3 regions of the Sphingomonas sp. NPDC019816 genome follow, and region 1 is predicted to be linked to each of the others. Evidence: predicted binding sites of a transcription regulator. Region 1 holds the regulator's gene; each other region holds the start of a gene.

Region 1 (9,946 bases):
TGATGACGAGGCCATCGCCGCCTTCCTGATCGGCCTGACCGAACGCGGCGAAACCTCGATCGAGATCGCCGAGGCCGCACGCGCCATGCGCCAGCGGCTGATCCCCATCGAAGCGCCCGCCGGCACCATCGACGTCTGCGGCACGGGTGGCGACGGGCATCATACGCTCAACGTCTCGACCGCCGTATCGCTGGTCGTCGCCAGCCTGGGCGTGCCGGTCGCCAAGCATGGCAATCGCGCCGCTTCGTCCAAGGCGGGGGCCGCCGACACGCTGGAGGTGCTGGGCCTCGACATGCAGCGCGCCGGCGAGATGGCACAGGCCAGCCTGACGGATATCGGCATCGCCTTTCTTTTCGCCGCCAACCACCATCCCGCCATGGCGCGGATCACCCCCATTCGGAAACGGATCGCGCGGCGCACCATCTTCAACCTGATGGGGCCGCTCGCCAATCCGGCGCATGTCGGGCGGCAGCTGATCGGTATCGCCCGCCCCGATTATGCGACCGTCTATGCCGAGGCGCTGGAGCAGTTGGGGGCAGAGGCGGCCTTGGTCGTCTCGGGCGAGGAAGGGCTGGACGAACTGTCCGGTGCCGGTCCCAGCATCACCGTATCGGTCGGCCAGGTCGACGCGCCCCGCACGATCACGCCCGAGGATGCCGGGCTGCCCCGTCATCCCATCACCGCCATTCGCGGCGGCGACGCGCGGCACAATGCCGAGGCGCTTCGCCGTCTGCTCGCCGGAGAGCCGGGCGCCTATCGCGACGCGGTTCTCCTCAATGCCGCAGCCGCGCTGCTGGTCGCCGGGCATAGCGCCGATCTGGCCCAGGGGGCCGTGGCCGCCGCCCGCGCGATCGACAGTGGCGGGGCCGCAGCACTTCTCGATCGATGGATTGCCTACCGATGACGATGCTCGACCGCATCCTGGAAACCAAGCGCGCCGATGTCGCCGCGCGCAAGGCGACCATGTCGCACGCCGATCTCGATGCCCGGATCGCGAACGTATCGAAGCCGCGTGGCTTTCGTGCCGCGCTCGAGGCCAAGACCGGCCATGCGCTGATCGCCGAGGTCAAGAAGGCCAGCCCGTCCAAGGGGCTGATCCGCGCCGATTTCGATCCCCCCGCCCATGCTCGCGCCTATGAGGCGGGCGGCGCCGCCTGTCTGTCTGTGCTGACCGACGAGCGCTGGTTCCAGGGGGCCGACGCCTATCTGGAACAGGCCCGCGCCGCCGTGTCGATCCCGGTGCTGCGCAAGGACTTCATGGTCGATCCGTGGCAGGTGCATGAATCGCGGGCGCTGGGCGCCGACGCGATCCTGATCATCGTCGCCGCGCTCGACGATTCGCAGATGCAGGAGATCGAGGCAGCCGCCATCGACTGTGGCATGGACGCGCTGGTCGAGGTGCACGACGCCGCCGAGATGGAGCGCGCCACACGGCTCAAGTCACGGCTGATCGGGGTGAACAACCGTGATCTCAGGGACTTCTCGGTCGATTTTCAGCGTACCTATGATCTGATCGCGCACGCCCCCGCCGGTGCGACCTTCGTCGCCGAAAGCGGGCTGACCAGCCGCGCCGATCTCGATGCGATGGCCGAGCATGGCATTCGCTGCTTCTTGATCGGCGAGGCACTGATGCGGCAGCATGACGTCGAGGCGGCCACCCGCGCGCTGGTCGGATGACGGGCCTTACCCATCTCGACAACGAGGGTTCGGCCCGCATGGTCGATGTCGGGGCCAAGACCGTTACCCAGCGTCAGGCGGTCGCGCGGGGGCGGATCACGATGACCCCTGACGCCGCCGCTGCGATCGCTGCCGGCAGCGTCCAGAAAGGCGATGTGCTGGCCGTCGCGCGGGTGGCGGGGATCATGGCGGCCAAGAAGACCAGCGACCTGATCCCGCTGTGCCACCCGCTGCCGCTGAGCAAGGTCGAGATCGATCTCGCGCTCGACGACACCGGCGTGACCGTCACGGCGACCGCTGCGACCGCCGGGCAGACGGGCGTCGAGATGGAGGCGCTGACCGCCGTGTCGGCCACGCTCCTGACCGTTTACGACATGGCGAAGGCGCTGGATAAGCGCATGACGATAGGCGATATTCGCCTGTTGTCGAAGACGGGCGGTAAATCGGGCGACTGGCACGCCTGAGCCCCGGAACTTCAGGCGCGTCGGGTGCGTCCTTCGCGTCAACAGGAGTGACCGCCATTCTCTTACCCGTCGCCAAAGCCCAGCAGCGCCTGATCGCGCTGACGACCGATCGCCCCGTCACCCATGTCCCGTTGCGCGAGGCCGCCGGTCGCTGGGCCGCCGAGGATGTGCCCGCCCGCCGGACCCAGCCGGCGAGCGACCTGTCGGCGATGGACGGTTATGCGATCCGCTTCGCCGATATGCCCGGCCCCTGGACGGTGATCGGCGAAAGCGCGGCGGGGCGCCCCTTCCAGGGCCATGTCAGCTCGGGGCAGGCGACCCGCATCTTCACCGGCGCCGCGCTTCCCGAGGGCACGGACACGGTGCTGGTGCAGGAAGAGGCCGCGCGCGACGGTGACCGATTGATCCTGGCCGGCGAAGGACCGGCGCATCAAGCGCGTAATGTCCGCCGCAAGGGGCTGGACTTCACCACCAGCGACCGGCTGATCAAGGCTGGCGAGCGGCTGACCCCGGCACGGATCGCGGTGGCGGCAACGGGCGGCCATGCCACCCTGCCCGTTCGCCCGCGCGTTCGCGTCGCCATCGCCGCCACGGGCGACGAACTTGTCGCGCCGGGGGCGGGCGATCTCGCCGCCCTGCCCGAATCCAATGGCGCGATGCTGGCGGCGATGCTGGCCGACTTGCCGGTCGACATCATCGACCTGGGGATACTGCCCGACAATCTCGATCGGCTGCGCGAAGCCTTTGCTGGTGTAGATGCCGATCTGCTGGTTACCACGGGTGGCGCCTCGGTGGGCGATCACGATCTGGTCCAGCCCGCGCTCAAGGCGGCGGGGGGCAGCATTGATTTCTGGCGGATCGCGCTTCGGCCGGGCAAGCCGATGATGGCGGGCCGGCTGGGTCGCGCGGTGGTGCTGGGGTTGCCCGGCAATCCGGTGTCCGCCTTCGTCACCGCCATCCTGTTCGTCAAACCGCTGATCGCGCATCTGGCCGGCGCGGCCGATCCTTTTCCCGCGCCCATCCCCGCCGTACTAGGCGAGGATTTGGCCGCCAATGGGCCGCGCATCGACTATCTGCGCGCCGCGATGATTGACGGGCGCGTCCATGCCGCCGCCATTCAGGACAGCTCGATGCTGCTGACGCTTGCCCGTTCGACGTGCCTCGTCATCCGTCCACCGCATGCGCCGCCAGCCAACGCGGGCGACTCGGCGGAAATCCTGATGCTCGCTTGACGCAAGCCAAAACGTTCCATATAGGTTCCACGTCTGTTCTGGACGGAGGATCGCGATGCTCACCGCAAAGCAGCATGAGCTTGTCTGCTTCATCAATGACCGATTGAAGGAAGCGGGCGTTTCGCCCTCCTTCGAGGAGATGAAGGAGGCGCTGGACCTCAAGTCCAAGTCGGGTGTCCACCGCCTGATCTCCGCGCTGGAGGAACGCAATTTCATCCGCCGCCTGCCCAACCGCGCGCGGGCGCTGGAAGTGCTGCGGATGCCCGACCGTCCCGAAAAGTCCATGGCGCCGGCGCCGGTCGATACGAATGTCCGCGCGCCTGCGGGACGTAGCGTCGCGGAGCCCGCCAATGACGTGGTGGAGATCCCGCTCCATGGCCGGATCGCCGCCGGTGTACCGATCGAGGCGTTCGAGGGCAGTTCGACGCTGGCAGTGCCCGCCGCGCTGCTCGGCTCGGGTGAGCATTATGCCTTGGAGGTGTCGGGCGACTCGATGGTCGAGGCCGGCATCCTGGACGGCGACTATGCGCTGATCCGCCGCACCGACGTGGCCCGCGACGGCCAGATCGTCGTGGCGCTGATCGACGATGCCGAGGCGACGCTGAAATATTTCCGGCGCGAAGGCTCGATGGTCCGGCTCGATCCCGCCAACCGTGCTTATGATCCGCAACGCTATGCCCCGGCGCAGGTTCGGGTGCAGGGCAAGCTGTCCGGTATTTTACGCCGCTACGAGTGAGCGGCGTCGATGGCAGCGTGTCTGGTGCACCGTTGCCATGGAGCCGTAGCCAGACTTGTTCCGGCAGCGCGTAGCGTGGGGTCGGAATGGCCTAGCCGCTAGTTGGTGGATCGTTCGAAGGACTGCTTTCCATCGGACTTCGCGGTCTTTGACGGGAAGTTCGCTGGCCCCATATTCTCCCTACCTCGCATTGCGTTGGAAGCGGTCCGCGACGTTCGTCCGAACCGCTCCGGCAAAGGCCGGGGTCCAGCTGTTCGGCTCGTCCACTAGACCGCGATGACATAGCTTTCAATCAATACGAGCCCCTCCCCTTCAGGGGAGGGGTTGGGGTGGGGCATCGCCGCGAACGGCTCGGCACGTGGAAGCGCCCCACCCCCGGCCCCTCCCCTGAAGAGGAGGGGTGGGTTCGTTTCATGTCATCCTCCTCTAAGCTACCGACGTTTCCCTAACAGATCCCGGCCCCCGCCGGGCTGGCGTGGCGGTTTTGCCATGATTTTCTCCCAGAGGAGATGACGGGCCGAAAGCGAAACCGGAGAATGTCTTCGCTGCGCGACGGGATCGTCGACCGGTCGGTGCCTCAAGCGGTGGATGCCCTCAGGACGGCTTGCACAGGCGGCTTAAATTGCCGAACCTCACCTTGAAGGTCGCCCTTCGGCCGAAGGGCGCCGCCACGGATGTCCGTCACCCGGGCTGTTGACCGTCTCGACGCGCGCCGGATCGAACCACACACTTACCCCACCCGTCTTGCGTAAGGTCGCGGCGTCGAGTTTCAGCCAATAGGGCTGGCAGGCGTCGGGCAGGCGCCGATCGGCGATCATGACGTCGACCGTGCCACACAGCGCAACCAAGCTGCGCCAAGGCACCGTATAGCCGCTGCGGGTCGCGGCGATCCGCCATGATCGCCCACCCATGGTCATACGCGTGAGGCAAACGTCCGCCCCGCACCGGGCCACGGGCTGATCGGATAGCGCCGCCAGATCGGCTTGCAATCCGCTCATCTCCGCGAGCGTGGTCCGCATATAGTCGCCCGCGCGCTCGCGCAGCAGCGCCATCCCCGCATCGGTTCGGATCGCGGCATGACGCCCGTCACCGGTGACGATCATGTCCGGCGCGCGGGCGACGAGCATGCCGCCCACGCCCAGCAGGATGAGCGGCACCCCCAGCCATCGCCCCCGCGTCCGCCACAGGGCCAGCCACAGCCCCCCGGCAATGGCCAATCCGAACGCCCGATCGGACGACACCGGCACCGCCATCGCCGAACCCGGCAATCCCGCGACATGATGCGCCAAGGAGAGCAGCAGGCCCAACGCCCAACCGAGCAACCGCCAGAACGGCCCCGCCAGCCCCAACGGCTCCAGCAAGAGCGCCAGGATCTCGATCGGCATCGCGACGAAGGTCGTCCAGGGGATCGCGACGATATTGACGAAGGCCCCGTACAGCCCCGCCTTGTGGAAATGATGGATGGCGATCGGCATCAGCGCGGCCTCGACGACCAACCCCGTCACCAACAGCCCACCGCCGCTCCGCAGGGCCGACCAGCGCCAGTCGGGATGCGGCCCGAACCAGCGCCGCATTGCGGGATGCTCGTGCAGGGCGATGATCGCGGTGATCGCGGCGAAGGACAGCTGGAAGCTCGCGCCCATCAGCGCCTCTGGTCGGAACAGGAGGACAAGCACGGCGCCCGCCGCGACCAGTCGCAAGGTCACCGCCTGTCGCCCCATGGCCAGCGCCACCAACACCAGCATCGCGGCGACGCAGGAGCGGATGGTGGGCACCTCCGCCCCGGTCAACACGGTATAACCCAGCGCCGCCAGCGCCCCGGCCAGCGCACCGACAAGCGGCAATCGCGCCCGCAGCGCCAGCCACGGCCACAGCGCCAGCAGCCGAATGGTCATCGTCATCACGATGCCGACCACCGCCGTGATGTGCAGTCCGCTGACCGATAGCAGGTGGGCGAGCCCGGCGCGGCGCATCGCCTCCGCATCCGCCTGCCCGATCGCGCCGACATCGCCGGTGGCGAGCGCGGCGGCGATCCCGCCTGCGCCACCGCCCACCCGCTCGCTGATCCGGCGCGACAGACGCTGGCGCAGGCCGTCGCTCCGGTCCGCCGCGCGCAGTACCGTGACGGGTGCGAAGCCCCGCCCGGTCGCGCCGATCCCCTGGAACCAGGCGGCGCGCGCGAAGTCATAGCCACCGGGCGCGATCGGGCCCGCCGGCGGCATCAACCGCGCGCGCAAACGGATGAGGGCCCCCGGACCCAACCCGCCGGGAACGTCGGTATCCGCCAGCGATATCCGAATACGCGGCGGCAGCACGACCGCCCGCCCCCGTCCGTCGCGCGCCGCCAGCGGGCGAAGCCTCACCCGCACCATCCGCCGCGCGGCCAGCCGATCCACCCCTTCGACCCGCCCGGCCACGTCCGCCACCACCGGCCGCACCAGAACGGGCAACGCGACCGATTCGGCGCGCAGCCAGGCCAGCGACAGCCCGGCCATCAGCAGCAACGCCAGTCCCCCGACCATCCGGGCCAAGCGGCCGCCGTCCGTCACAGTCGCGGCGGTCACCGCCATCGCGGCCGACAGACACAGGAACGCCGTCCAGGCGCGCGCATCGGGCAGCATGAACCATGCGGCGATGCCAAGCCCCAGTCCGACCGGGGTCCAGAGCGGTATCTGCGTTCGCTCCGCCTCGGCCCATCGCTCCGCGCGGTCGCGCCCGGTCCGCCAGTACAGGGACATGCCGCCCGACCATGGCATTTGGCGGCGCGGGCGCTTGATGCTAGGGGCTGCGGCGGCTGAATGGGCCATCGGATTTCATGATTGGGAGTATGCTCGGTTGAGCGCAACAGATGATATCGCCGCCAAAGGGGTCGTGACCCGTTTCGCGCCCTCGCCGACCGGCTTCCTCCATATCGGCGGCGCGCGCACCGCGCTGTTCAACTGGCTGTTCGCCCGTCACCATGGCGGCAAGTTCCTGCTGCGTATCGAGGATACCGACCGGGTCCGCTCGACCCAACCGGCGATCGACGCGATCCTGGACGGCATGCGCTGGTTGGGCCTCGACTGGGACGGCGAGGCGGTGTTCCAGTTCGCGCGCGCCGATCGCCATGCCGAGGTCGCGCACGAGATGATGGCGCGCGGCCACGCCTATCGCTGCTATATGACGCAGGACGAGATCACCGCCCAGCGCGAGGCTGCGCAGGCCGCCAAGCAGCCCTTGCGCATCCGCTCGCCGTGGCGCGACGCCGATCCCGCGACCGCACCCGAAGGCCAGCCCTTCGTCGTCCGCCTGCGCGCGCCGCGCGAGGGGTCGGTAACGATCGACGACCAGGTGCAGGGCAGCGTCACCGTCCAGAATGCCGAGCTCGACGACCTCATCCTGCTGCGGTCGGACGGCACGCCGACCTATATGCTGGCGGTGGTGGTCGACGATCACGACATGGCCGTCACCCATGTCATTCGCGGCGACGATCACCTCAACAACGCCTTCCGCCAGTTGCCGATCTACAAGGCGATGGACTGGCCCGAGCCGATCTATGCGCATATCCCGCTGATCCACGGGTCGGACGGGGCCAAGCTGTCCAAGCGCCACGGCGCGGTCGGGATCGAGGCCTATCGCGACGAGATGGGCATCCTGCCCGAAGCGCTCGACAATTACCTGCTCCGCCTCGGCTGGGGCCACGGCGATGCCGAGATCATCGCGCGCGAGGATGCGGTGAAGTGGTTCGACCTCGCCGCCGTGGGTAAGGCGCCGTCGCGCTTCGACATCAAGAAGCTGGAAAATCTCAACGGCCATTATATCCGCGAGGCCGATGACGCCCGCCTGGCGGAGCTGACCGCCAAGCGCATGGGCGTCGAGAATGTCGCGCTGCTGACCGCTGCGATGCCGTCGCTGAAGCCCCGCGCCGCCAATCTCAACGAACTGGCCGATGGCGCCAAGTTCCTTTTCGTGACCCGCCCGCTGACCATGGACGACGCCGCGAGCGGGCTTCTCGATGAAAAGGCACGCAACATTCTCTTTGCCGTGCACGGCGCGCTTGACGCGGTGCACAACTGGGATACGGAGCTTTTGGAAGACGCGGTACGCAAGGTGGCCGAAGCCGAGGGCGTCAAGCTCGGCCAGGTCGCCCAGCCGCTCCGCGCTGCCTTGACCGGACGCAAGACGTCTCCGGGGATCTTCGATGTGCTCAACGTGTTGGGCCGTGACGAGAGCCTGGGTCGGATCGCGGACCAGATGACCGCAGATAGGAAGGATATTTGAGCATGAACGACACCGCGAAATTCAACATCGCAGGCAAAGAGTTCGACTATCCGGTCATGTCCGGTTCGATCGGCCCGGACGTGGTCGACATCCGCAAGCTCTATGCGCAGACCGGCGCGTTCACCTATGATCCCGGCTTCACCTCGACCGCGTCGTGCCGGTCGGAACTGACCTATATCGACGGCGACCAGGGCGTCCTGCTCCATCGCGGCTATCCGATCGGCGAACTGGCCGAGAACAGCAGCTTCATGGAAGTCGCCTATCTCCTGCTCAACGGCGAACTGCCGAACCAGGACGAGCTGTCGGGCTTCACCAACACCATCACGCGCCACACCATGGTGCATGAGCAGCTGGCGGCGTTCTTCCGTGGCTTCCGCCGCGATGCGCACCCGATGGCGATCATGTGCGGCGTCGTCGGCGCGCTGTCGGCCTTCTATCACGATTCGACCGACATCCATGATCCGGTGCAGCGCACGATCGCCTCGCACCGCCTGATCGCCAAGATCCCGACGATCGCGGCGATGGCGTACAAGTACTCGGTGGGCCAGCCCTTCCTGTACCCGGACAACTCGCTGTCCTACACCGGCAACTTCCTGCGCATGACCTTCGGCGTTCCGGCCGAGCCGTATGAGGTGAACCCGGCCGTCGAAAAGGCGATGGACCGCATCTTCATCCTGCACGCCGATCACGAGCAGAACGCCTCGACCTCGACCGTGCGTCTGGCGGGTTCGTCGGGCGCCAATCCGTTCGCGTGCATCGCGGCGGGCATCGCCTGCCTTTGGGGCCCGGCGCATGGCGGCGCGAACGAGGCCGCGCTCAACATGCTGCGTGAGATCGGCACCCCCGATCGCATCCCCGAATTCATCGCGCGCGCCAAGGACAAGAACGACCCGTTCCGCCTGATGGGCTTTGGCCACCGCGTCTACAAGAACTACGATCCGCGCGCGACCGTGATGCAGAAGACCGTGCGCGAAGTGTTCGACGCGCTGAAGGTCAACGATCCGCTGTTCGAGACCGCGCTGCGCCTCGAGGAGATCGCGCTGAGCGACGATTACTTCGTCGAGAAGAAGCTGTTCCCGAACGTCGACTTCTATTCGGGCGTCATCCTGTCGGCGATCGGCTTCCCGACCGAGATGTTCACCGTGCTCTTCGCGCTCGCCCGCACCGTCGGCTGGGTCGCGCAGTGGAACGAGATGATCACCGATCCCGACCAGAAGATCGGCCGCCCGCGTCAGCTCTACACCGGCCCGACGCAGCGTTCCTACGTCCCGGTTTCGCAGCGCTAAGTGATGAACCGGGCCCGGCCGATCCTGATCGCCATCGGCGTCATGCTGGCGCTGACCGGCGCGTTATGGATCGGCCAGGGCCTGGGCTACATCCGCTGGCCGCAGGAAAGCTTCATGCTCGGGCGCGGCGAATTGGCCGATCGCGGCGCTTTCACGGCGATCGTCGGACTGGCGCTGATCCTGGTCGCACGGCGGCTGCCCCGGCGGCGCTGACGCTTTCGTCAGAACGAACCCATGAAAGGGGCTCCCTCGGGGGCCCCTTTTTTATCGGGCGCGAAGGCGGAAGGTAAA
Region 2 (9,946 bases), on a different contig from region 1:
CGCGCCACGTACCCCCGCCATTGTCGAGCGTGGCGATGACCTGGACGAGGCGGGTGCTCTCATCGAGCGCCGGCGAGACGAACGAGACCCGGCCTTCCTGCCGACGACCGGCAGCCGTCACCTCGACGCGCGTCCCGGGCCGGATGCGACCGGCATCCGCCGGCGACACCGATGCCGCGATCGTCACGCGCGACAGGTTCGCCACCCGGTATAGCTCGGCATTTGCATCGACCGTCTGGCCGAGCACCGCGGGACGCGCGATCACCTGCCCCGAGATCGGCGAGCGCATGGCGATGCGATTGAGCGCACCACCCCCGCCCCCCGTCGCGCCGAGCTGCTGCTGCGCCAGGCGCAGCGCGATATTGGCTTCGGTCGCCGCGGTGCGGGCCGCGACCAGATCCTGCTCGGGCGACACGCGCTCGGCGAACAGTCGCTGCTCGCGCCGGAGGTTCGATTGCGCGAGCGCGGCGCGCGCGCGGGCAGCTTCCACCTCCGCCTTCAGCGAGGCGGCTTCGCGGCTCTCGATCACCGCGATGGGATCGCCCTGCCTGACGGACTGGCCGAGATTGCGGGTGAGCGCGACGAGGCGCCCGCCAATCGTCGCGGAGACCACTTGGACGCCCTGAGGATCGCCTTGGACGAGCGCGGGCAGCTCAATTGCGCCCGCGACGCCGCCAATGGTGGGACGCCCGACCTCGATGCCAGCATCGGCAATCTGTCGCGCGGAGAGCGTCACCGCGTCCTTGTCGGCCTTCTTCTCGCCCCCCTCGCCCTTCTCCACCCCTTCCATGTCGGCCATGTCGTCGGCCTTCTTCTCGCCCCCGCCGCAGGCGACGAGCGCGAGTGGAAGCAATGCGGACAGCAGCATCCGCGCGTGATTGTTCTTCATCGTGCGTCCTTCGCGTCGGTAGGCGCCGGGGCGGCGAGCCGCTCGAGCCGGGCCTGTGCGTCATGGTAGGCTGCGAGTGCGTCGATCGCGGCCGCGCGGGTGTCGGCGAGCGTGCGCTCCGCCTCGAGGAGGTCCAACTGCCCGAATTTGCCCTCACGGTAGCCGATCCGGGCGATCCGGGCGGCTTCCTGCGCCGCGGCGAGCGTCGGCCCCGTAGCGTTGCGCGCGGTGGTGGCGGCGTTGGCAACGTCGGCTTCAGCGGATGCGATGGCCTGTTCGGCGTCGAGCAGCGCGACCCGGCGTTGTGCATCGGCTTGGCTGCGCTGTGCCGAGGCCAGGTCTACCGCGGCGCGGCCGTTGTTGAACAGCGGCAGCGGGACGGAGACGCCGAATACCGCAGCCGTGTCGTTGGTCGCTTCCAGCCGGCGCGCCGACGCGCTGACCGTCACATCGGGTATGCGCTGGCTTCGGGCGAGCCGAACCTGCGCCGTAGCGGTCGTGAGGTCCGCCTGTGCGGCCGCAGCGGCCAGGCTGCCTTCACTGCGGACCGGCAGACGTGGCCCCGCGCCTTCGATCCGCGCGAACCAGGCGGCGTCGAGGGTCGAGGCACCGCGCCCGATCAGCCGGGCGAGGTTGCCGAGCGCGACCTGCGCCGAGCGTTCTGCCCGCTCGGCCGCCCCTTCGGCATTGAGCCGGGCGACGTCGGCGCGCTGCTCTTCGAGCGGTGACGCGCGCCCTGCCGCGACGCGGACCCGGGCGGCGCGCAGCACCTCGGCCGCGATCCCCACCTGCTCGCGGGCTGTCGCGGCGCGGCGCTGGCCTGCCACGGCATCGTTATAAGCTTGCGTCACGCGCAGCCGAAGGTCGGCTTGAGCGATCGCCGCATCGAGCGATGCGCGGTCGAGCTGCGCTTCGGCGACGGCGACCCGGGCCGATCGCTTGCCGCCAAGTTCGAGCGGCAGGGAGAGCCCGACCGTTGTTTCGGACGAGCGCAGCCCACGGTACATGCCGGTCCCGGCGACATTCTCGGTCATGGCGTCGAGCGAGGGATTGGGCCGCAGGCCCGCGACCGCACGCTGCGCCTCGGCCGCCTTGATCCCGGATCGGGAGGCCTCGATCGCGGGCGACACGGCGCCTGCCGCGGCAAGCGCTTCGTCGAGGGTCAATGACGGTGCCGCCGCCTCGGTGTCCTGTGCCTGTGCCGACGAGATCGCCGCACAGGCTGTCGCGGCCAGGACGGCCGCCATCACGCGTTTCATTCCAAATGCTCCTGACGAACGGGGGTCAGGGCGCCTGAGCGCCCGCGCGTCAGGCCTGTGGTGGTCGCAGCGCCGCATCGCCCTGGTGCGACAACCAGAGCGGCGCCGTTTCATGCGTAAATCCGACCGGTCTTGGAGGCAGCGCGATGGCCACGCGGCTCTCGCCCGGCGTCGCCACACAGTGACCGTGGCAGGCGGCGTGATGATGCGGGAAATTCTTGTCCGCGTCGGCGGGGACCTGATCGCAGTCTACCGCGACATGCATCGCCATCTCGGTCTGCGGGACATCGATGCACGTGCCGTTCCCGCCGGCGTTCGCCGTGCCGGTCCAGCCGACGAGCACCAGCATCAGACATGCGACGAAGGGCAGCATCGCGCGAAGCCAGCCCTTCCGCCCCACCTTTCCGGTGCCGAGGTGACGCGGCCGTCGAGATCCACTCTTGCGGCGTGCCCGTGCGATCTCGGAGGTCCGATCGAGCGCCGTCACCCTTTTTCACCCATCTCGGCGAGGGCACCGCGCGTGATTTCCCAGGCCGAGTGTAGAAACAGCAGTGCGATAACGCCGGCAACGGCGAGGTCGGGCCACGCCTGCCCCGTCCACGCGACCAAAGCGGCCGCCGCGATCACCGCGATGTTCGCGACCGCATCGTTGCGGCTGAACAGCCAGATTGCCCGAACATTGGCATCGCCTTCACGGAAGCGAGAGAGAACCAGCGCTGCACTGACATTGACGATCAGGGCAACCACCCCGATCCCGCCCATCAGCTCGGCCTCTGGCGCCACTGCGTTGAGCGCGCGCCAAGCGGCGAACCCGATCACTCCTAAGCCGAGCGCGCCGAGAAAGAGTCCCTGTGCTAGCGCGATCCTCGACCGGGCCTGCGCGGTCCACCCTAGTGCGATCAGGCCGAAGAGCGAGATCGTCCCATCACCGATGAAGTCGAGGGCATCGGCCTTGAGCGCTTGGCTGTCGGCGACAAACCCGCCGACGATCTCGATGAGGCCGAAACCCAGGTTGAGTAGAACGACGATCCAGAGGGCGCGACGATACGCGGGATCGTTGATCGCACTGCGATCCGGAACTGAGCAGCAATCGCTGCAAGCCATGCGTCGTCGCCCTTCGAGTATTCGATGCGACGGCCTATATGGACCCTGTAGTTGGTACAGGGTCAAGAGATGAATGCACTGACGATCGGCAAGCTCGCGGCCGCAACGGGCACGAAGGTGGAGACCGTCCGCTATTACGAGCGTGCTGGACTCATCGCTCCCCCTGCGCGGACGGATGGAAACTACCGCTCTTACCGTCCGGAGGATCTGGAGCGACTGCGCTTCATCCGCCGCACGCGCGATCTTGGCTTCTCACTAGACGAGGTGCGAGCGCTGTTGAACCTGGCCGCGCAGCGCGATCGTGATTGCGGCACCGTAGACAAGCTCGCCACGCATCACCTGGAAGAGATCGACCGCAAGATCGCGGACCTGACCGCACTCCGTCGCGAACTGGCCAGCGCGATCGCGAGCTGCGCCGGCGGTACGATGGCTGACTGCCGTATCCTGGAAGCTTTCGCCCCTAACGCGAGCGGTTAGCGTTCGTTACGACGGGTCGGGAACACCGGTCCGCGCACCGTCATCCGGTCGGGATCGTAGGGTTTTTGCAGGCCAACGATTTCGTCATAGGAGCCGCGCAGCCACGTATCGATGTCGCTCGGCTCAAGGATCGTGATCATCGCCTTGGGGTGGATCGGCGCCACCAGCGAATTGGGGTTGCACGTCACCATCGTGAAGCCGTTGCCGCCCTCGGTACGCTGCCAGAAACCGGCGACCGCGAACACAGGCTGATCGGTCACGCCGAACCACATCTCCCCCTTCAGCGGTGGTTTGCCGTCACCCAGATCATGCTTGTCGGGCGTGAACTCGCAGAACTCGGTCAACGGCACCAGACAGCGGTTCTCCGGCTTCTCTGCCAGCCTGCGCCATTGCGGGAGGCCGAGCTGGCGCACGTTGGTCATCGGCCACGCCGCCTTCCCGCCGAGCACGTCCCAGGTCATCACGTCCCAGGCTCGCTCCCCGCCCTGTTCGCGGATGACATAGTTGCGGCTCTTGGGGCGCAGCTCGCGCGGGTCAAACCGGTTGTCGCGGGGCCGCTCGCTAAACAGCTTCGCGGCCGATCCCCATAGGGTTTCGGGCTCATTCGACATGCGGGCGCGATTACACATGGCGTCCCGATATACCGATCCGGTCCGCGCCGACTAGCGAGCTACCGGGATCTCCCCGATGCGCGTCGTCCAGGCCGGGCTCTTCTGCGACCGCTTGGTGTCGAACGATCGCCCCCCACAGCCCTGCGCCGCAAGGATGACTGTGTTGCGACCGTAACGGGCGTTCAACCCGTCCATTGCGGCGAGAAGCCCGGGTGCCTTGGGGTCAGCCGTCGCGAACAGGTCCGCTTGCCCCTGCCCTTCCGGGGACAGGTCTTCGAGCAGGACGCCGCACTTGGTGTAAACCCCGCCGGGCTGGAACATCGTCTCCATCATCTTTCCCGCGATGCCGACGATAACACGGGGGTCGTTGGTCGGAGGCGACAGGCGTGCCGATCGCGACGCGGAGGGCGGGTTCGGCTTGTATCGGGAGCCATGCGCGAAGGCGATCAGGCGGCTCGCCGCCAACCCTTGCGCACGGATTTTCTCCGCCGCACGCGCCGCGCGTCGCGCCATGGCTTCGCGCAGTTCGGGCAGCGCGGTTACAGGCTCCCCGAACTGCCGCGTAACCGCCGTCGCCTTGAGCGGTTCGGGGGCAACCTTGAAGTCGTCGCATTCGATCCCGCCCAGTTCGCGCACGAGGCGTTCGAGCACCACCGTTCCGATATCGCGCGCGACCGCGGGCGGCAGCGCCGCCAGGTCCGCCGTGGTTTTCACGCCGAGGGGGCGAAGCCGCGCTTCGAGTGCGCTCCCGATCCCCCACACCTCACCCACCGGCCAATGCTCGAACAGCCGCCGGCGCAGTTCGAGGTCGTGCAAGTCGACCACGCCGCCCCAGACCTTCTCGGTCGCCTTGGCGAGGGCGTTTGCCACCTTGGACAGCGTGCGGGTCGGGCCGAGCCCGATCCTCGTCGGCAGGCCGACCGATCGGGCGATGTCCTCGCGAACCCGATGGGCCGTTCCCACATCGCCGAGCCCGTTCGCCAGTGCCGGCAAGCGGAAGAAGCTCTCGTCGATCGAGTAGATCTCCACCAGGTCGGAATGATCGGCGATGACCGCGTTGAAGCGGCGGTTGAGGTCTGCATACAGCTCATAATTGCTGGATCGCAGCTGGATGCCGTGACGCTTGATCCGATCCCGGATTTTGAAAACGGGCTCGCCCATTCGGACGTGCAGCGCCTTGGCTTCCTCGCTCCGCGCAACGGCGCACCCGTCGTTGTTGGACAGCACGATGACCGGCACGCCGCGCAGCGAGGGGTCGAACAGCCGCTCCGCGCTGACGTAGAAGTTCGCGACGTCGACGATTGCCCACGACACCGGCTAGCGCCGGTAGTCGCGGACGCCGGTCCGCACCACACCCCAGATTTCGACACCCTCGGCCGAGGTCGCCTCATAGCATTGCCGGCTATTGCGCGCCTCCAGGAACATGGCCCCGGAGCGCCGGACGAGCTGGCGGCAGACAAAGCCACCATCGACGATCGCGATCACGATATGGCCCTCGACGGGGCGGGTATCGCGGTCGACGACCACCACGTCGTTGTCGTGGATGCCGGCCTCGATCATGCTGCTGCCGCTGATCCGGAACACGAAACTGGCCGCCCGATCGAGCCGGAGCAGTTCGATCAGGCTTATCCCGTCATCTTCCCAATCCTGGGCGGGGCTCGGAAAGCCGGCTCCTGCTGCGCCGACGATGCGGAGAACGGTTCCCTGCGGCACGTCGGCGAGCGGGACCGGCTGCATCAGTGGCAGCATATGATTCCCTTCGCGCCCTTGTAACGCGTGAAGGAACGAAAAGTGAACGGGTTACATGCGCCGTTCGGCGCATCGGTCGATCGGACTCCCGGTGAGGGCCGAGGCGACGAGGCGCGTATTCCCCCTTGAGCGGGGGCTCACGCGGAGATCACCGATGCACGATCATATGAGCGCCGAGATGCAGGCTTGCATGGACGCCTGCCACCACTGCCATGTCACCTGCCTGTCGATGACCACCCAACACTGCCTCGAGGTGGGCGGGGCCCACGCCGCGCCCGACCACATCAAGATCATGCTCGATTGCGCGCAGATTTGCGCCACCTCGCTCGATTTTATGGCGCGCGGGTCCGACCAGCATAAGCTCGTTTGCGGCATCTGCGCCCGGATCTGCCGAGCTTGCGCGGAGAGCTGCCGGGGTCTCGACGGCATGGAAGACTGTGTCGCCGCGTGCGAGCGCTGCGCCGACGCATGCGAGAAGATGGCCGCCTGATCGGCGATGGGCGGGCGGCGATCGGCCGCCCGCTCCTTACATCGCCGTTGCGGGAGGCTCGAGCATCCCCAGCCAAGCAACCAGCGCCAGGATCGTGACGGCACAGCTCGCCTCGATCGCGAGGCTGCGCCGCAGAGCACCGAGCGCAGCCCGATGATCGCGCGCGGCAACTGAGCGCTCGAACGCCGGCGTCAGCCGAAAGCGATTGAGGGAGGCCAGCCCCAGCATCGCGCCGAACAGCGCCAGCTTGGCGAGGAGGAGCTGGCCGTACAGGGAGGTGGGAAGTCTTGGCAGATTGCTGGCACCGACCAGCAGCCAGCCATTCACCAGACCCGTCACAACGATCGTGCCGACAACGATCGTGCCGACCATACCGAAGCCGTGCAGCGCCCGGTGGGTCAGTCTGAGATGCGCGACGTCGACGCGAGCTGCCGGCCGCACCACGAGCAGCGTCAACCCGAGCAGTGCACCGACCCAGGCGCCGGCCGCCAACAGGTGCAGAATATCGGCCAATAGATGGACCCAGCCCGTCGCGCCCTCATCCATCGCGCCATGGCCCGTCCAAGCGAGCGTCGCGAGCGCAATGCCCGCCGCGAGCACCACCAGGCCGAGCGGCGCGGTACGTCCCGCCGCGATCAGCGCGGCGATCACGGCAACGATCAGCGCGACCATGCGCGCTTCCCACGCCGTGCCCGTCGCGGACCCGGTAAGCAGCATCCCGATCGCTTCCCAATCGATCGGCCACGCCGGCGCACCTGCCATCGCCGCTGCGAGGAGGACGAGCGCGATGCCGGAAAACAGAAGGCCGAGCAGCCCGGTCCCCACCAGCCAGGGGCGCAAGGCGAGTGCGTCTGCGCGCTCCCCGGCCTTGAGCCCGTAGAGGCTGAACGCCGACAGGCCGAACAGCCCGCTCAACGTCGCATAAAGCGCGAAGCGGACCCCGATCAGCGGCCAGTCGGCGTCCACCTCACTTCACCGCGAAGGCGAAGTTGCCGGACACCCGATGCGTGTCGGCCGAGACGACGTGCCATGCGACGCTGTAGCGGCCCGCACCGAGCGGCGACTTGGGCACCACGACCAGCGTTCGACCGTCGGGTGCAACCTGGGTGGTGGCTGCAACCTTCATCGGCGGGTGCGTGGCGCCGCCATGGCCCGTCATCATCAGGTCCGCGCCAGAGAATTTCGGCATCAGCTTCTCGCTGAACTGCAAAGCGACACGCGCGGGCTTGGCAACGGTCGCGTTGGGCGCGGGTGAGGCCACAACGAGCTTCGGGTGAGCCTGCGCCGCACTGGCGAGGCTCAGGAGAGCGAGGGCGGCAGGAAGGGCGAGACTACGCATGAGGTACTCCGACGAGGTTCGTGCACCCTTCTACGCGGCGCGCTGCCCGACCCCTCACCAGCTGTTGAGGGATGATGGGCAGCGATGCGTATCCGGTGATAGAGGGGCGGAGTGGAAAGCATGGACGATCTAGACAGAGCATTGGCGCGACTAGCGGGCGCACCCGCCCCGGCCGCGTTGGAGGGTATCGAGGACCAGATCCTCGCACGGATCGGCAGCCGCCCCGCCGTGCGCGGGGCCGGGCTCGGGATCGGTGTGATAACCGCCGCGGCGCTCGGTATCGGGATCGTCGGTGCCGAGCTGCCCGCGACGGCAAGCCCTGCTGTCTCGCTCGCGCCGCTCGGCGGAGCCTCCCCCCTCGCTCCTTCCGCGTTGCTGATCGGCGAGCCATGACCTCGACCAAGCGGGTTGTCCTGTGCGCCTTGCTCGCCTTCCTGGCAGCGATTGGTGGTGTCTTTATCGGGCGCGCGCTGCTGCCGCAGCCCAAGCAACCCGGTGCGGCGCTCCACGAGGTGCTGCACCACAAGCTCGCGCTCGATGGCGACCAGCAGGCCCGATTGAAGGTGCTCGAAGACCGGTTCGCGGTGCAACGCCGCGCCCTCGAGCTGGAGATGCGTGCCGCCAATGCCCGCCTTGCCGAGGCGATCGAGGCCGAGCACGGCAATGGTCCGCGGGTGGCCGCTGCGGTCGACCAGAGCCATGCCGCGATGGGCGAGCTGCAGAAGGCGACGCTGGCGCACATCTTCGCCATGCGTCAGCTTCTCCGGCCCGATCAGACCTCTCAATTCGATGACGCGGTGGTGAAGGCGCTCACCGACGGCCAGGGGTGAGCCTCGATTGGACCGCGCTGTCGGATGGCGAACTGGCGACGCTCAGCATCGCCGGCCGACAAGCCGCTTTCGCCGAGATCGTGCGACGCTATCGGCAGCCGATGTTCCGGCTTTCGCGCGCCTTCCTCGGCGATGCCGACGAAGCGCTGGACGTGACGCAGGAAGCGTTTGTGGCCGCGCATCAGGCCTTGTCGCGCTACGACCCCAACCGATCGATGCAGGCGTGGCTAACGACCATCGCCGTCAACAAATGCCGCGATTGGGCGCGTAAGCGTGCCGTGCGCCGGTTTCTGTCGTTCGCGCTGCCGAACGACGAACAGGTCCAGAGCATCGTCGACGAACAGGTGCCGATCGACGACGCAGCCGGCGATCGGCAGGAACTCGATCGTGTGACCCGCGCCATCTCGACCTTGCCCGCGAACCTGAAGGAGCCTTTGGTACTTCGGACGATCGAAGGCCTGAGCCAGGCCGAGACGGCCGAGGTGCTGGGGATCAGCCAGAAGGCGGTCGAAACCCGCCTGTATCGCGCGCGGGCGCGGCTGCTCGAAAAACTCGGGAACCGCTGAGGGCTGGACGGATCGGCCGCGTAGAAGAAGCGACGGCCCTTTCACGGCCCCATTCTTAGGAGCTTGCATGTCGCGCGTTCTCGACCGCCGCCAGGTGCTGCGCGGTGCCAGTCTGGCAGGAGGCGGCCTCGCCTTGTCGGCCTATATGCCGGCATGGGCACAGCCCGTCTCCGCCGGCATCGCCAAGCCGTTGCCCACGGTGTCGGGCGAGGACATCACGCTCAAGGTCGCGCATCAGATGATGATGATCGACGGGCGGCAGAGCCACGCCATCGGCATCAACGGCACCGTGCCCGCGCCGCTCATCCGCTTGCGCGAGGGACAGAACGTCCGCCTCCACGTCGTCAACGAGCTCGACGAGGAAACCTCGATCCACTGGCATGGGCTGCTGCTGCCCTTTCAGATGGACGGGGTGCCGGGGATCGCCTTCCCCGGCATTCCGGCGCGCTCGACCTTCACCTACGAGTTCCCGATCATCCAGAGCGGGACCTACTGGTATCACAGCCATTCCGGGCTTCAGGAGCAGGAGGGACACTACGGCCCGATCCTGATCGATCCGAAGAATCCCGATCCGGTGAAGTTCGACCGGGAGCACGTGATCGTGCTGTCCGACCACAGCTTCCACCACCCGC
Region 3 (9,946 bases), on a different contig from region 1:
GACAATCGGGTAGGGCGACTCGATACGGCCGTCAGGCGATATGGTTCCTGAACGCGGCGGCGGCGATCGGTCGCCTCAACCCTTGGTGACGAAACTGTCCATTACCCGCTTGCGCCCCGCCTGCTCGAAATCGATCTCCAGCTTGTTGCCCTCGATCATCGCGATCTCACCATAGCCGAATTTCTGGTGAAACACGCGGTTCCCGACGCTCAGGTCGTCGCGCCCCTTCTGACCAAGGCCCACCGATGGCGAGCGTGACTCGACGATGCGGGCAGGCTTTGCGGACAGTCCACCCTGACCGGACGCCGCGCGCTGCCAGCCCGGTCCGCGCCCCGTGCCGCGCGCGACATTGGCGAAGGGGTCGGCATGTTCGGACCAGTTCGCGCGCCACAGACTCTCGCCACCGGTCATGCTCGTCTCGCTGTCGATATGCTCGGGGGGCAGTTCGCCGACGAAACGGCTAGGCAGGCTGGAGGTCCATTGGCCGTAGATGCGGCGATTGGCGGCGTGGAGGATGATCGCCTTGCGCCGCGCGCGCGTGATCGCGACGTAAGCGAGGCGCCGTTCCTCCTCCAAGCTGCGCGTCCCCCCCTCGTCGATCGCGCGTTGCGAGGGGAAAAGTCCCTCCTCCCATCCCGCCAGGAAGACGGTATCGAACTCCAGCCCCTTGGCGGCATGGATCGTCATGATCGTCACCTCGGGCTCGCGCTGGTCGCCATCACGGTCCATCACCAGCGAGACATGTTCCAGGAACGCGCCGAGCGACTCGTAATCCTCCATGGCACGGACGAGTTCGGACAGGTTTTCCAGCCGCCCCGCCGCCTCGGCCGACTTCTCGTTCTGATACATGGCGGTATAGCCGCTCTCGTCGAGCAACTGGCGCGCCAGTTCGGCATGCGGCAGGTCCCGCGCCATGTCGCGCCAGCGCGCAATGTCACCGATCAGATTGCCCAGGCTGCGCCGCGCCTGCGGCGTCAGCTCGTCGGTATCCAGGATACGCGCCGACGCGATGGTCAGCGGCAGGTCCTCGGCACGGGCGAGCTGATGGATCTTGGCGAGCGCCTTGTCGCCCAGGCCGCGCTTGGGGACATTGACGATCCGCTCGAACGCCAGATCGTCAGCGGGCTGGTTGACCACGCGGAGATAGGCGAGCGCATCGCGGATCTCGGCGCGTTCGTAGAAGCGGAAGCCGCCAACGATGCGATAGGGCAGGCCGATCGCGATGAAGCGATCCTCGAACTCCCGCGTCTGATGCGAGGCGCGGACGAGAATGGCGATGTCGCCATAGGAGGTGCCCGAACGCCGTGCGCCCTCTATCTCCTCGCCGACTCGCCGCGCCTCCTCCGGGCCGTCCCAGACGCCCAGAACCCGGACCTTTTCGCCGACGTCCAGCTCGGTCCACAGCGTCTTGCCCAGCCGCCCGCCATTATTGGCGATGACACCCGATGCCGCCCCCAGAATATGGGGTGTGGAGCGGTAATTCTGCTCCAATCGAATGATCTTGGCGCCGGGAAAGTCACGCTCGAACCGAAGGATATTTTCCACCTGCGCGCCGCGCCAGGAATAGATGGACTGATCGTCATCGCCGACGCAAGCGATGTTCTTGCGCGCCTGGGCCAAGAGGCGGAGCCAGAGATACTGAACGCTGTTCGTGTCCTGATACTCGTCGACCATGATGTATCGGAAGCGCTGCTGATAATGCTCCAGCACGTCGCGGTGCGTCTTGAGGATGGTCAGCATGTGGAGCAGCAGGTCGCCGAAGTCGCAGGCGTTCACGCTGCGCAACCGATCCTGATATTGACGATACAGCTCCGCGCCCTGCCCATTGGCATAGCGTTCAGCCTCGCCGGCGTCGATGTCCGCCGGGACCAGCCCCTTGTTCTTCCATTCGTCGATCAGCCCGCCAAGCGCGCGCGCGGGAAAGCGCTTCTCGTCGATATCAGCCGCGACAATCAGCTGCTTGAGCAACCGCAGCTGGTCGTCGGTATCGAGGATGGTGAAATTGGATTGCAGGCCGACCAGCTCGGCATGACGGCGCAGCATCTTGGCACCGATCGCGTGGAACGTGCCCAGCCAAGGCATCCCCTCGACCGCATCGCCCACCAGCCGGCCGACCCGCTCGCGCATCTCGCGCGCCGCCTTGTTGGTGAAGGTCACCGACAGGATCTCGGACGGCCAGGCCTTGCGGGTATAGAGCAGATGTGCCAGCCGCGCCGTCAGTGCCGCCGTCTTGCCTGTCCCCGCGCCGGCCAGCACCAGCACCGGCCCATCGGTCGTCAACACCGCCTCGCGCTGCGCGGGGTTCAACGTGCGCAGATAGGGATAATCGGCCGGATTGGCGGGCGCATCGGGGGTCATGGCGGTCATCGCGAACAGTTAGGGAACGTTTGAGCGCGGGGCAACCATTGGCTGTCGCCTCGGACGATGCGGCGGTGCCCAACACGCCGTCATGGCATTGTTACGCTGCCGTCGCGAAATTGACTTGGGACGGAGCTAGGGACGCCGGGTGCCGACGAGCGGCGGGGCGCGACAGGGCGCCCACGCGGCCGTGACGGGCATGATCCGTTGCAGGAGCATTTCCGATGACCAAGTTCATGTCCGCCGCATTCGCGGCGTCTCTTCTCGTGTCCGCCGTCTCCGTCCAGGCCGAAATGCGCGAGACGGTCCGGGTGACCGTTCGCCATCATGACCTCGATCTCCACCGCGCCGATCACCGCGCGATGCTGGGCGCGCGTATCCGCCGCGCCGCCGCCATCGCCTGTGGCCCGTTGACCCAGGATGTGCGGGGCAATGCCGATGTGTCGCGTTGCCGTGCCGAGATGCGCGCCAATGGCGCGGTGCAGATCGCGGCCCTCTCTGACGCACCGGTCGCCCTTGCCAGCGCACGCTGAAGGCGGCGTATGACTTGGGACGGCGGTGCCACCATGCTGCGGTACCGCTGTCCCATTCTGGTCCGTGATGTTGCGTCCTACCGGGCGCCCCGTCATGAAAATGTCACCCCCCGGGCGCATCAAGAATCATCATGACATCCTATGCGCTCGCCGGCGGGCAATCCGAATCCCGCGTTCGTGGACCGAAGCTCGATGCGGGTCTTCATCCGTCCGGGCGATGGATTTTCGCGGCTCTGCTCGTCGGGGGACTGGCCTATGCCGGCTATAGCGTGGCGGCCGATACGGCGAGTGTCGGAGAACCGATGGCGGTCGGCGTCTTCGTCTTTCTCGGCCTCGCGCTGCTGATCGCGCTCGGCTTCGAATTCGTAAACGGCTTCCACGACACGGCCAATGCGGTGGCGACCGTCATCTACACCCACTCGCTGCCCGCACCGGTGGCGGTCGTCTGGTCGGGCGTCTTCAATTTCCTGGGCGTCGTCACCTCGACCGGCGCGGTGGCCTATTCGATCATCACGCTGTTGCCAATCGACCTGATGCTGCATGTCGGGTCGGCGGGCGGCTTCGCGATGATCTTCGCCTTACTGCTCGCTGCCATACTCTGGAACCTGGCGACGTGGGCGGTGGGCCTGCCCAATTCGTCCAGCCATGCGCTGATCGGATCGATCCTGGGGGTCGGCCTGGCCAATCAGTGGCTGTCGACCGTTCCGGGTGCCTCGGGCGTCGACATGGCGCAGGTGCGCAAGGTGCTGTCGGCCCTGCTGTTCAGCCCTGTCGTGGGCTTTGTCGGCGCGCTGCTGCTCCTGCTCGTCATGAAGCGCTTCCTGAAGGACGAACGGCTGTATCGCGAACCCGAGGGGAACGCGCCGCCGCCGCGTGGCATCCGGGCGCTGTTGATCTTCACCTGCACGGCGGTCAGCTTCGCGCATGGCGGAAATGACGGACAGAAGGGCATGGGCCTCATCATGCTCATCCTCATCGGCTGCGCGCCGACCGCCTATGCGCTCAACCGTACCCTGCCCGAGAGCGCGATGCCGGCCTTCGTGCAGAGCGCGCAGGCCGCCTCCACGGCCTATGCCGCGCATGGTACGGGCGCGACCTTGCCCACTGGACGCGCCCGCGATGTGGTGACACAGGCCGTCCGCCAGAAGACGATCGACACGCCCCAGGTTTACGAGGGCCTGTCGGTGCTGTCGCGCGACATCGCCGAACGGATCGACAATTACGGCACATTCAGCCGGGTGCCGGCTGCGGTCGTGCCCAACCTGCGCAACGACATGTACCTCGTGCTCGATACCACGCGCATGGTGGTCAAGAGCGACGGCGCAAAGCGTCGCTTCACGGCGGCCGAGATCGACTCGCTCGGCGGCTATGCCGATGCGCTGGAGCGGGGCACGCGGTACATCCCCCTGTGGGTGAAGGTGACGGTCGCGCTGGCGCTCGGCCTGGGAACCATGGTCGGCTGGCGGCGGATCGTGGTGACGGTGGGCGAACGGATCGGCAAGACGCATCTGACCTATGGCATGGGGGCTTCGGCCGAGCTGATGGCCGCCTCGACGATCCTGCTGGCCGAGCAATTCGGTGCGCCGGTATCGACCACCCATATCCTGTCGTCGGGCGTCGCCGGTGCGTCGGTGGCCAACGGCGCGGGTCTTCAGAAACGGACCATCCGCAATATGGCGCTGGCCTGGGTTCTGACACTTCCCATCGCGATGCTCCTGTCCGGCTTCCTCTACTGGGTGCTGCTGGGGTTGACGCGCATGGCAGCGGGCTGATTTCGCCCGGCGGTCGCAAGGATAGGGGTTTACGACGGCGGCGCGGTTCTGCACCAGCATCGGCATGACCCATGCCGCCGCGCCGTCGCACCGCCACATCCTGCTCGCCAGCCTGACCGGTACGGCGGTCGAGTTCTACGACTTCTATATCTACGCGACGGCCGCCGCCTTGGTGTTCGGGCCGCTGTTCTTCCCCGCCTCCTCGGCGACGGCGCAGCTTTTGCTATCCTATGCCAGTTTCGGGCTGGCCTTCATCGCGCGGCCGGTCGGCGCGGTCGCCTTTGGTCATTTCGGCGACCGGGTCGGGCGCAAGTCGACACTGGTCGCCAGCCTGTTGCTGATGGGCGGATCGACCGTCGCGATCGCCTTTCTGCCCACCTATGCGCAGGCGGGTTGGATCGCACCTTTGCTGCTCTGCCTCGCGCGGCTGGGGCAGGGGCTGGGCCTGGGCGGCGAATGGGGCGGCGCGGCGCTGCTGGCGGTCGAGAACGCGCCGCCGGGCCGTCGCAACACCTGGGGCATGTTTCCCCCGCTCGGCGCGCCGGTCGGGTTCATCCTGGCCAATGGCTTTTTCCTCATTCTGGGGCTGCTACTGACGGACGATCAGTTCCGCGCCTGGGGTTGGCGCCTGCCGTTCCTCGCGAGTTCGGTGCTGGTGCTGCTGGGGCTATGGGTTCGCCTTCGCCTGACCGAGACGCCCGATTTCGCCGAAGCGAAGAAAGCGGAAAGCTTGCCGCGCGTGCCGATCGCCACGCTCCTCAGCGGTCATGGCCGCGCGCTGCTGGCGGGTACGGGCGGGGTGATCGCCTGCTTCGCGATCTTCTATCTCGCGACCGCCTTCGCGCTGGGCTACGGCACCAGTACGCTCGGCTATCCGCGCGAGGCGTTTCTGGGCGTCCAACTGGTGGCGATCCTGTTCCTGGCGCTGGGCGTGGTGATATCCAGCGTGATGGCCGACCGGCGCGGGGCGCCCGCGATGCTGGCGCTGGGGTTTGCGGGATGCGTCCTGATCGGCCTGGTGATGGGGCCGATGCTGGGATCGGGATCGCTCGGCATCGTGTTCGTCTGGCTGGCGGGCGCGCTGTTCGTGATGGGTTTCGCCTATGGGCCGCTAGGTGGCTGGCTGCCGGCGCTGTTCCCCGCGGGCGTGCGCTATACGGGCGTATCGATGACGTTCAACCTGGGCGGCATCATCGGCGGCGCGCTGGCCCCGATCGCCGCCCAGGCCCTGACCGAGCGTGGCGGGTTGAACTGGGTCGGCGCCTATCTCGTCGCCGCCGGCCTGTTGAGCCTGGCCGGCCTCGCGGTCATGCGCGGGCGCGGCCCCGCTCAGTCTTGACGCAAAAGGGTCAGCCGCGCTTTCCCATGCACGCGTGAGGTGTCGACGGTGAAGCCGGCGACCGACACCTCCTCCTGCTTGGCGGTTTCGATGCTGACCCAGCTGCCAGGCCCGATCCAGCCGAGCCGCGCCAGCTTGTCGAGCGCGACGCTGCCCGCGCCGGTGCCATAGGGCGGGTCCATCAGAACCACGTCGAGCGGCTGGCGCGCCGGCCCCAGTGCCATGACCGAGGTCGCGCGCACATCAGCGGTCGCCCCCAGCTTCTCCAGATTGGCACGAAGCGCGTCGAGCGCTCCGCGATCCTGTTCGACGAACAGGCAGGATCCGGCACCCCGCGACAGCGCCTCTATGCCTAATGCGCCCGAACCGGCGAAGAAGTCGCCGACCGACAGCCCCTCGAAATCGCCGATCCGTGCCGTCAGCATCGAGAACAGCGCCTCGCGCGTTCGATCGGCCGTTGGGCGCGTGACGTCCCCCTTGGGCGCGACCAGCGGACGGCCACGCCATGTCCCCGCGATGACCCGCATCAGCGCCGCCCTCCGGGCCGACCCGGCCGATCGCCTCCCCCTGGCCGGCCACCACGACCGCCATTCGGCGGGCGACCGCTGCGCCCCGATGGCGGGCCGTCGGTGCGGACGGGACGATCGCCACGATCCCCGGTGCGGGTCGGGCGCGAACCGGTCGGCCGTTCGCTATCCCCACCGAAGGGACGGGCGCGTCCTTTGGTATCGGCGCCGAAGCGCGCGTTCCGCTCTCCGCGCTCCGCACCAGCAGGCGAGGGCCGCCGCCCAGACTCGGATTCAGGACGCTCGTGACGGGTAGTACGATGCGCGGCGTGCTGCCCCACCGACTTGGCGCGTCCTTCCGTGGGTGATGACGTGCGGCGCGTGTCGCCAAATGGCGCGCGTCCGGGACGATCGTCAGCACGCGGCGTTCGCTTGCCCAATGGGTTCGGCCTTTCACCGCGCGTCGCGCCACGCGGCCCGGCATCCGCGCGCGGACCACGTTCGCGCGGTTTTCGCTGCTGCCCATCAGCTTCGTCAGCCTGGTCAGGACGCTCGATCCTGCTACGTGTGGGCGGCGTGCGGAACCCCGCACGAGGCTTGGGCTTGATCGCGTCGGCCGGGATACCGCCGAGCAGCGTCTTGCGGAACTCGACGATGGCCGAGCCCTTCACCTCGCCGATCTCGCCGCTCGGCAGATCCTCCAGCACGAAGGGGCCGTAACGCAGACGGATCAACCGGCTGACCTGCAAGCCCAGATGCTCCAGGACGCGCCGCACCTCGCGGTTCTTACCCTCGCGCAGCGTCATCTCAATCCAGACATTGGCGCCCGTGCGCCGTTCCAGATTGGCGTCGATCTGGCCATAGCGGATACCGTCAATCTCGATGCCGTGGATCAACTCCTCCAGCTGCGCCTGGGTGACGTCGCCATAGGCGCGGGCACGATAGGTCCGCTCGACGCCGGTCGCGGGCAATTCCAGCTGCCGCTTGAAACCGCCATCGGTGGTCAGCAGCAACAGACCTTCGGTATTCAGGTCGAGCCGGCCGACCGGCATCAGGCGGGGCAGATCGGCGGGCAGCCGGTCATAGATGGTCGGGCGGCCCATGGGATCATGCTCGGTGACGAGCAGCCCATTGGGCTTGTTGAACAGGAAGAGGCGCGTCGGCTCGGGCGCGTCGACCGGCTGGCCGTCGACGGTCACCCCGTCGAGCGAACTGAGCAGCGTGGCGGGCGTGTCGAGCGTGGTGCCATTCAGCGCGATACGCCCATCGGCGATCATGCGTTCGACCTCGCGACGCGATGCGACGCCCGCTCTTGCCAACAGCTTCGCGATACGATGTTCTGATGTCATATCGGGTGCTGATACATGGGGTGTCACGCAAAGGAAAATAATTGCGTCGTTTCCCCGGGACAAAGCGTTACGCCAGCGAAGCGGGTTGAGCAGACGGACCGAGAACGGAATGAGACTCTTCGGGCGAAAGAAGCGACGGCTGGTCAGGCTCTTGGTGGTCGAAGACGAACCCTTGGTCGCGTTCGACACCGAACATGTCCTGACCGATGCCGAATTCGAGGTGGTGGCGACGGTTGACCGGGTTAGCAAGGCGGTCGCCCTGATCGAGGGTGACGAGGCGATCGACCTGGTGCTGGCCGATGTGCGGTTGGCCGATGGCAGCGGGCTGGACGTCGCTCGCGCGGCCCGCGACCGTTCCATCCCGGTCCTGTTCCTGACCGGCACCTTGCCGCCCGAAGCCGACGGACTGGCCGAAGGGGTCCTCATGAAACCCTATGGCCCGCGCGAGTTGCTCGGCGCGATCGCGGCTGTCGAGGAAAAGCAGGCCGGCAAGGCACCCAGCAGATTACCCTCCGGTTTTCGACTGTTCGCCGGCGCCTGATCGACCTCCGGCGTTGCTCCGCTGGGGGAAGCCCTTTACGGTCGCGGGCTTTACGACGGAGCGGTACGGAATATGGCGAGTGGTCGGTGGGTTGATGGCGTTCGGCCCTATATCGAGCCGGCCCCGCTCGCCTCACTGGCCCTGGGCATATCCTCGGCCTTCCCGCTGACCATGATCAACGCCACGCTGTCCAGCCGGCTGGCGGAAGCGGGGATCGAGAAGAAGAGCGTCACCGCGTTTGCGCTGGTGATCCTGGCCTATAATTTCAAATGGCTGTGGGCGTGGATCGTCGAGGGCGTGAAGATCCCGCTTCTCCACCGGATGGGGCAGCGTGTGTCCTGGCTGCTGGTGATCGCGGTCTTCGTCTGTCTGGCGGCGGCCGGGTTGGGATTGTCCGATCCACGCGTATCGCTGGCCCAGACCGCGATGGCGGCGATCGCATTGGGCGTGGCGGGGGCGACCTTCGACATCGTCATCGACGCCTATCGCATCGAGCTGCTCGAACCCCGGCAACTGGGTGTGGGTGCCGGCATGGGCCAATATGGCTGGCGGATCGGGTCGGCGCTGGTCGCCTCGCTATCGCTGGTCATCGCGACGCGCGCCGGCTGGAGCGTCGCCTATCTCGTCAGTTGCGCCTTTGCCCTGCCGGCGGTGCTGACCGCGCTCGTCATGGGCGAGCCGGCACGGCACAGCGAGATCACCGCCAAGCGCCCCAGCGAAGGCGTGATCCGTGCGATCGTGGGTCCGTTCGCCGAGTTCTTCCGGCGACAGGGCGCCGCGATCGTGCTGGCCTTCATCCTGGTCCACAAGATTGGCGATACGCTCGCCAACCTTACCTTCCGGCTGCTCTTCAATGATCTGGGCTTCAGCAAGGATGAGATCGCGCTGTATGATGTAGGCGTCGGCTTCTGGGCCTTGCTGGTCGGCGTGTTCGTCGGCGGCGTGCTCTATGCGCGACTGGGGATGAAGCGATCGGTCATCATCAGTCTGATCTTGATGGCGGTGTCGAACCTGTCCTTCGCCGGGCTGGCGGCGGCGGGCCATTCCAATCTGGGCATGGCCGGTGCCATCGGGTTCGAGAATTTCGCCAGCGGCATCGGCGGCGTGACCGTCGTCGCCTATTTCTCCGCCCTGACCGATCTCCGCTTCACCGCCGCGCAATATGCGATGATCTCGGCGGCGGCGAGCGTGGTGGGGCGTATCCTTAGCGGTACGACCGCCGGGGCGCTGGTCGAACGCTTCGGCTATGTCGACTTCTATGTGCTGACCACCGTAGTGGCGCTACCCGGCGTCATCCTGTTCTGGTGGATGGCCCGCTCGGGCCTGGTTGATCGCTCGATCGGCAGCGCGGGCATGGCCGGCGAGGGCGATGCCCGCACGGGCGAACCGGTCAAACGCTGATCGGACGCCCTTCATCGGCAAAGGCCGCGCTGACGGCGGCGGCACTGGCCAGCACGCCATCGATCCGTCGAACGCCCAACAGGTCGCTCATCAGGAAGCGCGCCTTGTCCGGCGCCATCTCGATCTGCGACAGGATCGTCATCAGCG

Evidence for each region. Region 1 encodes LexA, which represses DNA repair genes until DNA is damaged. Its sites were predicted from a motif close to GTTCCNCNCTTGTTCT; they were not measured.
Region 2: a site for LexA is predicted at 6,122-6,137, ahead of ACQKJZ_RS03435 (LexA family protein). Genes of this name have one in related genera too.
Region 3: a site for LexA is predicted at 2,370-2,385, ahead of ACQKJZ_RS07550 (ATP-dependent helicase). Genes of this name have one in related genera too.

Annotation. Positions count from the first base shown of each region.
Region 1 is NZ_JBNNOB010000014.1:14,879-24,824, reverse strand. It holds gene trpD (anthranilate phosphoribosyltransferase) at 1-904, shown strand, start outside; gene trpC (indole-3-glycerol phosphate synthase TrpC) at 901-1,677, shown strand; gene moaC (cyclic pyranopterin monophosphate synthase MoaC) at 1,674-2,141, shown strand; gene ACQKJZ_RS03620 (molybdopterin molybdotransferase MoeA) at 2,189-3,373, shown strand; gene lexA (transcriptional repressor LexA) at 3,429-4,109, shown strand; gene ACQKJZ_RS03610 (ComEC/Rec2 family competence protein) at 4,742-6,847, opposite strand; gene gltX (glutamate--tRNA ligase) at 6,981-8,369, shown strand; gene ACQKJZ_RS03600 (citrate synthase) at 8,372-9,655, shown strand; gene ACQKJZ_RS03595 (hypothetical protein) at 9,659-9,868, shown strand; gene ACQKJZ_RS03590 (sensor histidine kinase) at 9,920-9,946, opposite strand, start outside.
Region 2 is NZ_JBNNOB010000013.1:23,715-33,660, reverse strand. It holds gene ACQKJZ_RS03470 (efflux RND transporter periplasmic adaptor subunit) at 1-889, opposite strand, end outside; gene ACQKJZ_RS03465 (TolC family protein) at 886-2,148, opposite strand; gene ACQKJZ_RS03460 (hypothetical protein) at 2,198-2,635, opposite strand; gene ACQKJZ_RS03455 (cation transporter) at 2,632-3,252, opposite strand; gene ACQKJZ_RS03450 (MerR family transcriptional regulator) at 3,322-3,729, shown strand; gene ACQKJZ_RS03445 (SOS response-associated peptidase family protein) at 3,726-4,358, opposite strand; gene ACQKJZ_RS03440 (Y-family DNA polymerase) at 4,392-5,654, opposite strand; gene ACQKJZ_RS03435 (LexA family protein) at 5,658-6,089, opposite strand; gene ACQKJZ_RS03430 (four-helix bundle copper-binding protein) at 6,244-6,579, shown strand; gene copD (copper homeostasis membrane protein CopD) at 6,616-7,545, opposite strand; gene copC (copper homeostasis periplasmic binding protein CopC) at 7,547-7,918, opposite strand; gene ACQKJZ_RS03415 (hypothetical protein) at 8,039-8,311, shown strand; gene ACQKJZ_RS03410 (periplasmic heavy metal sensor) at 8,308-8,748, shown strand; gene ACQKJZ_RS03405 (RNA polymerase sigma factor) at 8,745-9,314, shown strand; gene ACQKJZ_RS03400 (copper resistance system multicopper oxidase) at 9,382-9,946, shown strand, end outside.
Region 3 is NZ_JBNNOB010000035.1:4,311-14,256, reverse strand. It holds gene ACQKJZ_RS07550 (ATP-dependent helicase) at 76-2,358, opposite strand; gene ACQKJZ_RS07545 (UrcA family protein) at 2,583-2,891, shown strand; gene ACQKJZ_RS07540 (inorganic phosphate transporter) at 3,023-4,663, shown strand; gene ACQKJZ_RS07535 (MFS transporter) at 4,728-6,002, shown strand; gene rsmD (16S rRNA (guanine(966)-N(2))-methyltransferase RsmD) at 5,993-6,529, opposite strand; gene ACQKJZ_RS07525 (pseudouridine synthase) at 6,529-7,857, opposite strand; gene ACQKJZ_RS07520 (response regulator) at 7,967-8,398, shown strand; gene ACQKJZ_RS07515 (AmpG family muropeptide MFS transporter) at 8,471-9,799, shown strand; gene ACQKJZ_RS07510 (DUF6628 family protein) at 9,789-9,946, opposite strand, start outside.